3 regions of the Streptomyces sp. NPDC006711 genome follow, and region 3 is predicted to be linked to each of the others. Evidence: riboswitches for the same ligand, from Rfam matches in the RefSeq annotation. Region 3 holds a riboswitch; each other region holds the start of a gene.
The links. Region 3 has a riboswitch for cyclic di-AMP ahead of ACFYM2_RS09520 (transglycosylase SLT domain-containing protein). Riboswitches for the same ligand answer to the same signal wherever they lie in the genome.

Region 1 (4,214 bases), on a different contig from region 3:
TGCCGCACGGCCGGGCTCGCGGTCGGCTGCTTCCGGCCGCCGTCGGTGCCGGACGGGATCTCCCGCATCCGTCTGACGGCCCGGGCCGACCTGACGGAGCGGCAGATCGAGACGGCGGTGGGCACGATCCTGCGGACCGCGCCCACGAATTGAGTGCTACTGGTTCTCCCCATCAACTGATGGGTGATCAGTTCCCTTCTGACACCAGGCAGATGAAGCGGCGCCAGGCCGGCGTGCCGAAGAGCAGCGCGGGTCCCGCAGTGCGTTTCGAGTCGCGTACGGCCAGCAGCTCGCCATTGAGCCGTGCCGTCTCGACGCAGTTGTTCATGCCCACACTGCGACGCGGACGCCGCCACGCGGCCTGGGTGAGAAGGTGACTGGAAGGGACGTGCGCGGGATGCGCGGACATCATGCCTCCCCACTCGCCCGGCCCGGCCCGGTCATTCCCGGGCCATCAGGGCGATGAGATCCAACGAGTCCTCCATGGAGAGCGCGAGTGCCTGGACGGTCCGGAACGCGGCACCGTACGCCTCCAGGTCTTCTCTCCGCTCCAGATAGAGGCTACTCGTCAAGTGGTCGACAACGACCACATCCAGATCCGAGTTGGCCGGAAACGAAAACATCGTGAAAGGGCCGGTGAGCCCGACATAGCCGCCGTAATGGAAGGGGATGACCTGGAGCCGCACCTGGGGCAGGGCGGCCAGTTCCACAAGGTGGCGCAATTGCTCGCGCATGGTCGCGGGCCCGCCCACCCTGCGGCGCAGCACCGCCTCGTCCAGTACCGCGCTGAGCATCAGCGGGGGATCGGCGCGCAGCACCAATTGGCGGGCGATCCGCACCTCCACGAGGGAGTCGACCTCCTTCGGGGCGAGACCACCGAGCGCGGCCCGCGTCACCGCCCGCGCGTAGGCCGGCGTCTGCAACAGGCCCGGCACCACCGAGGTCTCCAGGGTCCGGGCCGAACGCGCCTGTGACTCCAGGCTGATGAAGTCCCGGTACTGCGGCGCCAGCAGCCCGCGGTACGCGTGCGTCCAGCCCGCCTCCGCGCCGCCCGCCGAATCCGCCAACGCGCCCAGCAGCGCCCGCAGTCGCGGGTCACGCACGCCGTAGGCGTCGAGCAGCCGGGCCACGTCCGCCGGCTTGACCCCGCTGCGGCCGGTCTCGATCCGGCTCACCTTCGACTGGTGCCAGCCGACGAGAGCGGCCGCCTCGCCACTGGTGAGCCCCCTGTCGTCGCGCAGCCGCCGCAGTTCCTCGCCGAGCTTGCGTCTGCGCACCGCCGGTCCGTGCCCCATGGCCGCCTCCTCTGGCTCTGTCGGCTCTGTTGCCTCCTTCGTCTTCGGCGATGGGTAAGTGTGGGCCCACATACGGTCTTCCGTCGCAGAGTTCACTGCTTTGAGCGACAGATATATGCATATCTTGGTGGATGGCGCCCGGGACCGGCACGATGAGTGCCACTCTGACGCGAAGCACAGTCCGAGGCCTGTCGTCCTCTCCGCGAGCGCTCATTCGCCAGGAGTCTCAGAGCCGGCCCGGGCGGGAAAGGGACAGCGTCGCCATGGCAGACCATCTCGAAGCAACCCTCACTCTGCCGAGCGATCCCGCCTCGGTCTCCGCCGCACGGCGCTACGCCGCCACGATCCTGGCCGACTGGGGCCTGCCGCCGGACGCCGACGCGGTCGACACGGTGCGGCTCATCGTCTCCGAGCTCGCCACCAACGCCGTGCAGCACACCTTCGGCCAGTCGCCCACCTTCACCGTGAACCTGAGTCTTGAGCGCGAGGAAGTGCTCAGGATCGGCGTCACCGACAGCCATCCGCGCTGGCCGAAACGATTGCCCGCGGCCGTGCAGCAGGACAACGGGCGGGGCATGGTCATCATCCGCTGGCTGGCCGCCGAATCCGGGGGCAGGCTGTCCGTCGAGCCCACGCAGGACGGCGGCAAAACGGTCTCGATCGCACTGCCGTGGCCGACGGCGGTCCAGGACGGATAACCGCCCGGGCCGGGGCGCGCCACCCGCGCCGGCTCCTGAGCGCCCGTCAGCCCACCCGCCCGTACCAGACGCTGTGGCTCCAGATCCGCTCCAGGCGCACCACGGTCCCGGACTTGGGCGAGTGCCAGATGCGGCCGCCCCCCGCGTAGATGCCGACGTGGTACACGCTGCCTCCGGAGTGGAAGAACACCAGGTCGCCGGCCTTGCGCGAGGAAGCGGAGACGTGCCGGGAGGTGTTGTACTGCTGCTGCGCCGAGCGGGGCAGGTGGCGGCCCGCCTGCTTGAACGAGTAGAGCGTGAGCCCCGAGCAGTCGAAGCGTGAGGGGCCCGACGCGCCGTACTGGTAGGGCGAGCCCTTCTTGGACGCGGCCACATGGAGCGCCCTGGCGGCCACGGCGGCGGCGTTCGCTTCCGGCGTGGCACCCGGTACCAGCGTCGTGGCGCCCGTCGCGGCGAGAGCGAAGGCACAGACGGTGCCCAGGCGGACAGCCAGGGACGGGATGTACGTCCGCGCGGTCATGCGCAACCCTTCGTCAAACCGCCTGCGAAGGATGACCTGTCGGGTTCGGACTGGCGAAGACGCCCGGCCGCGTGCGCGGCTTCACCCCGAGGGAGGGCCGGCTCACCGGCCCTCCCGAAGTACTCGGGTCCTCCACTCCTGCCGGTCCACTCCTGTCGACCAGTCGTCCGGAACGGCGGCAGGACTCGGCGTCCGCCCGGACCGCCTCGCCGAGGTGGCGGGGGCTTGTCGTCTCAGGGATCTTCACGCAACGACTGTCGGATTACCGGACCGAAACGGCTTTGTGTGAGACTGCTCACGCCTGCCCCATTCGGGTGGACACGGGCACTTCAACCCCTTCTCGACCGGTCCTGACCAGGCTCGTACCAGCTACGGAAGGATCGATTCCGCATAGGGGTGGCCGCCATAAGCAACTCATAAGGGTCAGTGGGTGGAGCCGCGGGTGGGCCGAAAGGGGGTACTCCATCTGGTCCGTTTCGCCTGCCCGGTGAGCGCGTCGAATGCCGCCCGGGCCGCGCGGCGCCTCTAACTCCCCGTCCCGGGTGGCACCGTGAGGCGGCCCGCGCGGCGCTCGCCGTCCAGGACGCGAAGCGCCCGTGTCAACGTGCTGGCGTGCACCCGTGTCTCCCCGCGCAGATGCATGAGGGTGAGGGCGTCCTTGAGCGCGGCCGCCCGTCCCACCAGGGCCTGCGCCGCCCGCAACGCGCTGTAGGTGTCATGGCCGTGCGCCGGGTTCACCCGGCCGAGCAGGTCGACCACTTCGAGATAGGCGTCGATGAACTCGCCTTCGGCGCGCGTGAGCGCGGGCAGCGGCGGCAGTTCCGGCGGCAGCACGGCGCCTCAGTTCCCGCGCGCGGAGGTCTTGCGGCTCTCCAGGACGTGGTCGGCGATCCCGTACGCCACCGCCGCCTTGGCGTCCAGGACCAGGTCCCGTTCGATGTCGGCGGCCACCTGCTCGGCGGCGCGCCCGGTGTACTGGGCCAGGAGCCCGGTCAACAGCGCGCGGCCGCGCAGTACTTCCGCCGCCTGGATCTCCAGATCGGACGGCTGGCCGCGCAGCGGCTCCTCCATGGCCGGCTCCTTGAGGAGCACCCGTGACGCCGGCTGCACCAGGCGCTTGCCCGGCGTCCCGGCCGCCAGGAGCACCGCCGCGACCGAACTCACCTGCCCCAGGCAGAACGTCTGCACATCGCAGCTGACGAACCGCATCGCGTCGTGGACCGCGGTCATGGCGGTGAGCGAGCCGCCGGGGGAGTTGATGTAGAGGCAGATGTCCCGGTCCGGATCGGCGTGCTCCAGGTGCATGAGCTGGGCCATCACGTCGTTGGCGGAGGCGTCGTCGACCGGTGTGCCCAGAAAGATGATCCGCTCCTCGAAGAGCTTGGAGTACGGATCGAGCGTGCGGACGCCGTTGGTGGTGCGCTCCTGGAACTCGGGCAGCACATAGCGGGCGGCGGGGCGGTGGTTCATGGCGTACCTCTCCTTGACCGGACCTCGGGGCGGCCTCCGTAAAAAACGTACAGGACGTACAGAAGCGCCGGGTTGAGCATCCGTCGGGGAGCACGCGCGAGGCAAGGGGCCAGGCGGCGGTTTCGCTGTGGGCGAGCGAGAGATCGCGCCGTCGGGTGCGGGGTCTGGCGCGATAGGCGCTCTCCCGGCTGCCTTCGTCGATGGCTAGCGTGCGGCGGCGCGGGGGTCACC
Region 2 (4,214 bases), on a different contig from region 3:
GGCCGCCGCCGACCGCGACCCGGAGCGCTTCGACGATCCCGACACGCTCGACCTCGGCCGGCGCGACAACCAGCACCTCGGATACGGCCACGGCATCCACTACTGCCTCGGCGCGCCGCTCGCGCGACTGGAGGGACAGACCGCCCTGGCGACCCTGCTGCGGCGCCTGCCGGACCTGCGTTTGGCGGTGGAACCGGAGGAGCTGCGCTGGCGCGGCGGCCTCATCATGCGCGGACTGCGCACGCTGCCGGTCGCGTTCACCCCGCCGCGCTGAGGCGGCGTACCGGAGGCCTCGCACGGAGCGCGACTGACACGCCGTCAGGACTGTGACTTTTATGTGATCGTGAGTCCATCGACTTGTGACAGACGTTCGAGTACGGCTACGTTCACCGTTCATTCGGCTCAGCAGTCACACGGAAGGCCTTATCCATGCGCTCCGGGAATGGACGGCATCGTCGACCCCGCCAGGCACCCGCCCTCGTCGTAGCGGCGGGAGTGACCGGATCGGCCATCGCGCTTCCCCTGCTCGCCGCGACCGGCGCGAACGCCGCGGACGCCGGCACCTGGAACCAGGTCGCCTCCTGCGAGTCCGGCGGGCAGTGGAGCGCCGACTTCGGCAACGGTCTGTACGGTGGGCTCCAATTCTCGCAGGCCACCTGGGAGGCGTACGGCGGCAACGAGTACGCCCAGCGCGCCGACCTCGCCAGCCGCGCCCAGCAGATAGCCGTCGCCGAGAAGGTGCTCGCGGCCAAGGGGCCCTCGGCGTTCGCGAACTGCGGCGCCGACGCCGGCCTCACCAAGGGCGGCGGCTCGGCGGACGTCGATCCGGGCGTGCCCGACACCTCGGGCTCCACCGCGTCGCCCGCGCCGTCGGTTCCGGTCACCCCGGCGACCCCGGCCGTCCCCGCCACCAAGACGCCCGAGGACGCCGCCACTCCGGGCGGCACGGCCGCCACCCCGGCCCCGGACGCCACCCGGCAGGACGGCCCGGCCAACTCGCCGGCGCCCTCCGCCTCCACCCCGTCCAGCTCCGGCAAGCACCGGGGCGCCCCCGCGCCGGAGGACGGCGCCGGCGCCAAGCCCGGGTCCACCGCGCCCGGCGCCGAGGCCGGCCGGCCCGACCCCGCCGCCGGCGACGGCACGGGCGCCCCGGCCGGCGAGAACCGCGACGCGGGGCAGCGCGCCTCGCGGGGTGACGGCGCCTCACGGGAGAGCGGCAACGCCCCTGACGCGAGCGGCGCCTACACCGTCCGCCCCGGCGACAACCTCTCGGTCATCGCCGACGCGCACAAGGTCCAGGGCGGCTGGCCCGCGCTCTACCACGCCAACGAGCGCCTGATCGGCACCGACCCCAACCTCATCCTGCCTGGCCAGAGCCTGGACCTGAAGGGCGTGACCGCCGCTCCCGCGGCCCCCGCGACCCCGAGCGCGCCCTCGTCGGCCACCGCGTCCCCCGCCCCGTCCGCCACCCCGAACTCGGCCCCGCAACAGGGCTAGTTCGGGGTGTATGTCCGTTGTGTGCAAGTGAGACATGGGTCTCTTCGCCTCAACTGGCGTGTCCCGTCTGCCCGGTCCGTCCGCCCCGCCCCTCACCTGCGGAAACATCCCTTCTGTGGCCGCAAGTAAGGGGGTTTTAACCCCGATGTGCCTCTTTGAACATTGGCGGGGCGTGTGTTTTCGTCGGACTCGCTCGTCACCGCGAGCCCCTTCGACCGAGAACGCCGAATCCTGCCGTCGGCCGATGGGAACAGTCGACGCTTATGCGCCGTAGGCAGGAGCGGGGGACCCAAGGTAGGCGCCGGCCCCGGCAGTTCACACGGACTGCCGACCGGCTTGGGGTGAAGACGGACGCACGACGTCCGGCCGGGCAGCTCACGCCCGAACCCGACAGCTCACCTCGCAGGCGTCGGTGAGGAGAACTCATGCTGCTTTCCGGCAAGGGCAAGCACCGCCGCCCGTCCAAGGCCGTCCGTGTCGTCACGCTGGCCGGCGTCGCCGGTGCCGCGGTCGCCGCTCCGCTGATGGCGGCAGGCAACGCCTCCGCCGCCTCCGTGCAGACCTGGGACGCCGTCGCCCAGTGCGAGTCCGGCGGCAACTGGTCCATCAACACCGGCAATGGCTACTACGGTGGCCTCCAGTTCTCGCAGTCCTCCTGGGCCGCCGCCGGCGGCACCAAGTACGCCTCGCGCGCCGACCTGGCCACCAAGGGCCAGCAGATAGCCGCCGCCGAGAAGCTGCTCGCCATCCAGGGCCCGGGTGCCTGGTCCTGCGCCGGCGCCGGCAACCTGAGCTCCGGCGGCGCCAAGGCCGATGTGGACACCTCCGGTTCGTCCTCTTCCTCTTCGAAGTCGGCCAAGCCCTCGAAGCCGAAGCAGCGCGTCCAGCCCCAGCAGAAGACGCAGCAGGAGACGCGGCAGAAGCCGCAGCGGACCGAGCAGCGCACCGAGGCGGCGCCGAAGGCCAGCCGCAGCGAGCAGCGCACCGAGCCGGTCAAGCAGGGCGACGGCGAGTACACCGTCAAGTCCGGCGACACGCTCGGCAACATCGCGACCGCCAACCACACCCAGGGTGGCTGGCAGAAGCTGTTCGACCTGAACAAGGACATCGTCAAGGACGCGAACCTGATCTTCCCGGGCCAGAAGCTCCACCTCGGCTGAGCCGGCCCGCCCCCAAGGTCGGCCCCCCAAGGTCGGCCCGCCCCCAAGGCAGCCCCGCCCCGGCGCGCGTTCCCCCGTACGCGCCGGGCCGGGGCTTTCGCTGTTACCAGACAGTAGTGTTGTGGGCCTTTGCCCGGGAATCAGGGTCATTGGGCCCTTTTTCGTCCCAGGACGCGGGCACTCGGCCGGCTGGACCCCCGGAGCCGGTTAGGCTCTTGTCGCAAGGCGAAGCGACCCCGCGGGTCCCTTGCACCGCCTGCGTCACATCTAGCGTCACATCCCAGAAGGAGATGCTCGTGCCGTCCATCGACGTCGTCGTAGCCCGGGAAATCCTGGACTCCCGAGGCAACCCCACGGTCGAGGTCGAGGTCGGCCTCGACGACGGCAGCACCGGCCGTGCTGCCGTCCCGTCCGGCGCCTCCACCGGTGCCTTCGAGGCCATCGAGCTTCGCGACGGCGACCCCAACCGCTACGGCGGCAAGGGTGTCGAGAAGGCCGTCCTCGCCGTCATCGAGCAGATCGGCCCGGAGCTCGTCGGCTACGACGCCACCGAGCAGCGCCTGATCGACCAGGCCATGTTCGACCTGGACGCCACGGACAACAAGGGCTCGCTCGGCGCCAACGCCATCCTCGGCGTCTCGCTCGCCGTCGCGCACGCCGCCTCCGAGGCCAGCGACCTGCCGCTCTTCCGCTACCTCGGCGGCCCGAACGCGCACCTGCTGCCCGTCCCGATGATGAACATCCTCAACGGTGGGTCGCACGCCGACTCCAACGTCGACATCCAGGAGTTCATGATCGCCCCGATCGGCGCGGAGTCCTTCTCCGAGGCCCTTCGCTGGGGTGCCGAGGTCTACCACACGCTCAAGGGCGTCCTGAAGCGCAAGGGCCTCTCCACCGGCCTCGGCGACGAGGGCGGCTTCGCGCCGAACCTGGAGTCCAACCGCGCCGCCCTCGACCTCATCCTTGAGGCCATCAAGGAAGCCGGTTACGCCCCGGGCAAGGACATCGCGCTCGCGCTCGACGTCGCCGCCTCGGAGTTCTACAAGGACGGCAAGTACGAGTTCGAGGGCAAGTCCCGCTCGGCCGCCGAGATGACCGAGTACTACGAGGAGCTCGTCTCCGCGTACCCGCTGGTCTCCATCGAGGACCCGCTGTTCGAGGACGACTGGGCCGGCTGGAACACCATCACCTCGCGCCTGGGCTCCAAGGTCCAGATCGTCGGTGACGACCTGTTCGTGACCAACCCCGAGCGTCTGGCCCGCGGCATCGAGGAGGGCTCCGCCAACGCCCTGCTCGTCAAGGTCAACCAGATCGGTTCGCTGACCGAGACCCTGGACGCCGTCGAGATGGCCCAGCGCAACGGCTTCAAGTGCATGATGTCCCACCGCTCCGGCGAGACCGAGGACGTCACCATCGCCGACCTCGCCGTCGCGGTGAACTGCGGTCAGATCAAGACCGGCGCACCGGCCCGCTCGGACCGCGTCGCCAAGTACAACCAGCTCCTGCGCATCGAGGAGATCCTGGACGACGCCGCCGTCTACGCCGGCCGCAGCGCCT
Region 3 (4,214 bases):
GCCGGTCGCGATGGTGCTCGCGTACGTGGTGAACGACGCGGTCAAGTCGGTGTTCACGGAGCCGCGCCCCTGCCGCGCCCTGCCGCACGACTTCCTGATCGAGAAGTGCCCGCCGCTGGACGACTACGCGTTCCCCAGCAACCACACCACGGTCGCGGTGGCCGCCGCCGTCGCGCTGTTCTTCGTCGACCGCCGACTCGGCGCCGTCGCGGCCGTCGCCGCCCTCTTCATGGGCGCGTCCCGGGTGTACGTCGGGGCGCACTACCCGCACGACGTGCTGGCCGCGCTGGTGGTCGGAGCGGTGATGGCCTTCGCCGTGACCTGGTCCGCGCGCCGGTACGCCGGGCCGCTGGTCACCCGGCTGCGCGGCGGCGCCCTCAAGCCGCTCCTCGCCTGAGAAGGCGCGGGCCGTTTGAGAAGGCGCGCGCCGCTGTCCCCGGCGGCCCTGACCCCCTAGGCTCGGCGATGTGCTGCGCATCGTCGACGAACTCGCCGGACCCGGTCCCCTGCGCGTCTGCGCCCATGTCCCCGCCGACGGTGCGGCGGGGACGGGACTGCGGGTGCTCCTGATCGCGGACGTGCTCGCGCGCGTCGTCGAACTGCGCGGCCGGGCCGTCCTCGTGGGCCGGACCGGCCCGGCCCCCCATGGGGCCCGGGCCGCCGGAGTCCGCCCCGCCGACGCCGAGGGCGGCCTGGAGGACATCACTGAAAGTCTCGGCGGTCCGCCCGCCGTCCACGTCACCAGCGGCACCCCCGAGGAGGCGTCCGCCGCCTGCCTGCGGGTCGGCGAGGCCGAACTGCCCGCCCTGGACGGCCTCGATCCGTCGGTGGTACGGATGGTCCTGCTCGGCCACCCCTACGAGGAACCGGTCACGGCCACGGCCGACGAGATCGACGACAGCGCCCGCACGCTCGCCCGCTGGCGGCGCGCCGTGGCGCACTGGGCAGGCCATCCGTCGAAGCCGATCCCGCCCGGCCTCAAGAGCACGGCGCGCGCCGCCCTGGACACCCGGCTCGACACCGGAACCGTCCTGCGCCTCCTGGCGGACCTGGAGACGGCGTCCGACGTGCCGGAGGGGGCCAAGTTCGAGACCTTCGCCCACCTCGACCGCGTCCTGAGCCTGGAACTCGTCCGCGAGGTGGGCACGGTCTGAGGGCGCGGGCCAGAGCGGAGCGCCGTCGCGTACGGTTCCGGCCTGCGGCCACGCGGCAGTTGGCCCGGGCCGGTCCTCAACCCCCCAGTGTGGCGCGGTAGTTGAGCCCGGGCCCGCTCGGCCGCGAAAGTCACTCAGCCGCGAAGCCCGCTCTGCCGCGAAATCCGCTCAGCCCCCGGAAGCCGCTCAGCGCGAAGCCCGCTCAGCCCTCGAAGCCGCCGTCGCTGAGGATCGCGTCGATCCGGGCGCGGTGCGCCCGCTCCCACGCGTCAAGGGACTCCTCGGCCTCCTTGGCCAGCTTGCGCCGGGCCTCGGTGAGCACCCGCTCCCAGTCCTCGCGAGGGGTGACCACGACACCCTCCTCGTCGGCCACCACCACGTCACCGGCCGCCACCCGCACACCGCCGCAGCGCACCGGGGCATTCAGCGGCCTGACGGCCTTTTTGGTGCCGGGAATGGGAATGACGCCCCGGGCGAAGACGGGAAAGCCCAACTCGCGTACCTCGGCGAGGTCACGGATGACGCCATCGGCCACGAAGGCGGCGATGCCCCGGCGTTGGGCGACCGCGCAGACGTTTCCGCCCGCCAGCGCGTAGTCCAGATCTCCCGATTCGACGACGACGACCGATCCCGGCTCGGCACGGTGGATGGCCGCGTGCAGCATGAGATTGTCGCCCGCAGGACACCGGACGGTGAATGCGGGACCGGCGACGCGCGGAATCGGGGACCACAGGGGACGCATTCCGATATCCATGACCTGGGCTCGCCCCAGAAGGTCGGCGAGAGTGGTCGTGGGAATCTTCTTGAATTCTTCGACGGCGTTCATTGTTCTTCCTTGGCGGAGGCGTGAGTTGGAGGGGAAGTCACCTGGCGGACGGCCGGGGCCGGGGGTCCGGACGGCGAATGCCGAAATGATCTCAGGCGATCTGATCCACCGCCACCATCCTTTTCCCGCCGGGGGATGCGGGCGGCACCTCCGGGCCGGCCGCCCGCCTCCGCGACCCTCCGGGGGCTCCTCTGCGAGGTCCGAGCAGGGGTCCGGGGGCCCATGAGTCGGGAAGGGACGACCGTGTCCACCGGATTCGCCACGCGTCAGCCGGCCGACGTAGAGGGCAACGGGTCCGAGTCGGCGACTCCTCGGTCGGCTGCCCGCCCGAGGCGGACCACCCACTTCGGCCACCCCACAGAGAGCGCGGAAAGTCCAATCTGTCCCAAATAGAACGCTATGGTGTTCCCTCCCTGCTCGAATAATGTCCTAATTGGGGCTATTGGGAGACCCTGGTCATTTTGCGGTACTCCCTGACCGGTTGCGCGTCGGCCGCGTGAATTGGGTCACTCGCCCGACGGGTAGTCAGCGAAGTCCGCGAGAGCATTTCCGTTCGGGCGCAAGAGAGTTGAGTGCCGGGTGGCCATGATCCACATTCCCGCTTTTCAGTGGATCAATATCGCGGGTCGGCATCCATGAATTCCGGCCTTGTTTCCGCTCGCCCTATTCGTTTAAGTTCACCGTCAATCCGGGTGGAACGCCGAATCCTGCCACCGTCCGGAAACCTCCCACACACGTATGGCAGGAGCGGGGGACCCAGGTAAGCCGCCGGTCCGGATTCCGGAACGGCTGGGGTGAAGCCGCGTGTGGCGCGGCCGGACATCTCCCGTCCGAACCCGACAGCTCACCTCGCAGGCGACGGAGAGGACATGACCATGCCTGCAAAGGGCAAGCACCGCCGGCCCAAGTCCAGCTCGTTCAGCCGGGGCCTCGCCGCCGCCGGTACGGGCGGCGCCGTACTCGCCATGCCGGTGATCGGCGCGACCACGGCCGGCGCCGCGCCGGCCCCGGCGCACTCCGCCACCGTGGCCCAGGTCGCGGCGGCCGCCAAGCCCGCCACGGTGGTGAAGGCGTCGCCCACGAGCTACGCCGTCGTCGCGGGCGACTCGCTGGCGAGGATCGCGGACGCCCTCGGCGTGAGCGGCGGCTGGAAGCAGCTGTACCAGGACAATCAGGGCGTCATCGGCAGCAATCCGGCCATGATCCACCCCGGTATCCGGCTCATCGTCAACGGTCCGGCGAAGGCGGCTGCGGCCCCCTCGGCCCGGAACGCCTCGGCCGACCGGGCCGACCGCTCCGTGCGCCCGGCCACGCTCGCCACCGCGACCGCCTCCTCGTACCCGAACAACCTCGACGGCTGGATCAAGCAGTCGCTCGACATCATGGGACGCGCGGGCATCCCCGGCACCTACGACGGCATCTACCGCAACATCATGCGCGAGTCCTCGGGCAACCCCATGGCGATCAACAACTGGGACTCCAACGCCGTGGCCGGCACCCCGTCCAAGGGACTGCTTCAGGTCATCCAGCCCACGTTCGCCGCGTTCCACGTGCCGGGCACGTCCACGGACCTCTACGACCCGGTCGCCAACATCACCGCCGCCTGCAACTACGCGGCCAAGACCTACGGGTCGATCGACAACGTCTTCGGCGCCTACTGAGCGAGGCGTTCCCAGGGCCGGGCACCCCTCACGGCGGGAGGGCGCCCGGCCCGTCCCGTGACCGCCCGGCCGGGGCCCGCACCGCGCCGTTGACGCGCGGGTTAGGGCGGCGCAAATTTTGTTCACCCCCAGGGCTGAACAATTTGAAGGCTGCACGTTTCTGCATACGTGCCTGTTCCTAGGGTGGTAGTGCGTCACCCCGGACCACGGTGACTGCCCGACGATCATGTACCCCGCAGGGGCGGGGATCCCTACTGGACCGGGAGCTGCCATGGGAACCACCGCTCGGCCGTCAGCCCCGGACCCCGTACCCCTTCCCCCGGGGCTCCTGCCGGGCCGCTGCCGCACCGCCCGCACCCATCTGGTGCGGGGCGTCACGGTGGTCGAGGTGTACGGCACCGTCGATCTGGCGTCCGCGCCCGACGTGGGCCGCCATCTCGACGCGGCCACCCACCCGGCGGGCGCCCGGGTGGTCGTGGACCTGCGCCCCGTGGACTTCTTCGACTGCGCCCTCCTCACCCTGCTGTGCCGCGCACACCGCAGGACCCGCGAGCGCGACGGAGGCCTCGGCCT

Region 1: another riboswitch for cyclic di-AMP. It lies ahead of ACFYM2_RS15155 (C40 family peptidase); the one in region 3 lies ahead of ACFYM2_RS09520 (transglycosylase SLT domain-containing protein).
Region 2: another riboswitch for cyclic di-AMP. It lies ahead of ACFYM2_RS32635 (transglycosylase family protein); the one in region 3 lies ahead of ACFYM2_RS09520 (transglycosylase SLT domain-containing protein).

What each region holds. Positions count from the first base shown of each region.
Region 1 is NZ_JBIAGO010000006.1:134,985-139,198, forward strand. Features, by position in the region: gene ACFYM2_RS15135 (8-amino-7-oxononanoate synthase) at 1-153, shown strand, start outside; gene ACFYM2_RS15140 (DUF397 domain-containing protein) at 188-409, opposite strand; gene ACFYM2_RS15145 (helix-turn-helix domain-containing protein) at 441-1,295, opposite strand; gene ACFYM2_RS15150 (ATP-binding protein) at 1,559-1,993, shown strand; gene ACFYM2_RS15155 (C40 family peptidase) at 2,040-2,513, opposite strand; cyclic di-AMP (ydaO/yuaA leader) riboswitch at 2,518-2,701, opposite strand; gene ACFYM2_RS15160 (hypothetical protein) at 3,039-3,347, opposite strand; gene ACFYM2_RS15165 (ATP-dependent Clp protease proteolytic subunit) at 3,354-3,983, opposite strand.
Region 2 is NZ_JBIAGO010000027.1:33,301-37,514, reverse strand. Features, by position in the region: gene ACFYM2_RS32645 (cytochrome P450) at 1-274, shown strand, start outside; gene ACFYM2_RS32640 (transglycosylase family protein) at 496-1,497, shown strand; cyclic di-AMP (ydaO/yuaA leader) riboswitch at 1,754-1,921, shown strand; gene ACFYM2_RS32635 (transglycosylase family protein) at 1,923-2,657, shown strand; gene eno (phosphopyruvate hydratase) at 2,948-4,214, shown strand, end outside.
Region 3 is NZ_JBIAGO010000003.1:397,383-401,596, reverse strand. Features, by position in the region: gene ACFYM2_RS09535 (phosphatase PAP2 family protein) at 1-397, shown strand, start outside; gene ACFYM2_RS09530 (hypothetical protein) at 468-1,154, shown strand; gene ACFYM2_RS09525 (RraA family protein) at 1,357-1,980, opposite strand; cyclic di-AMP (ydaO/yuaA leader) riboswitch at 2,669-2,853, shown strand; gene ACFYM2_RS09520 (transglycosylase SLT domain-containing protein) at 2,856-3,641, shown strand; gene ACFYM2_RS09515 (STAS domain-containing protein) at 3,913-4,214, shown strand, end outside.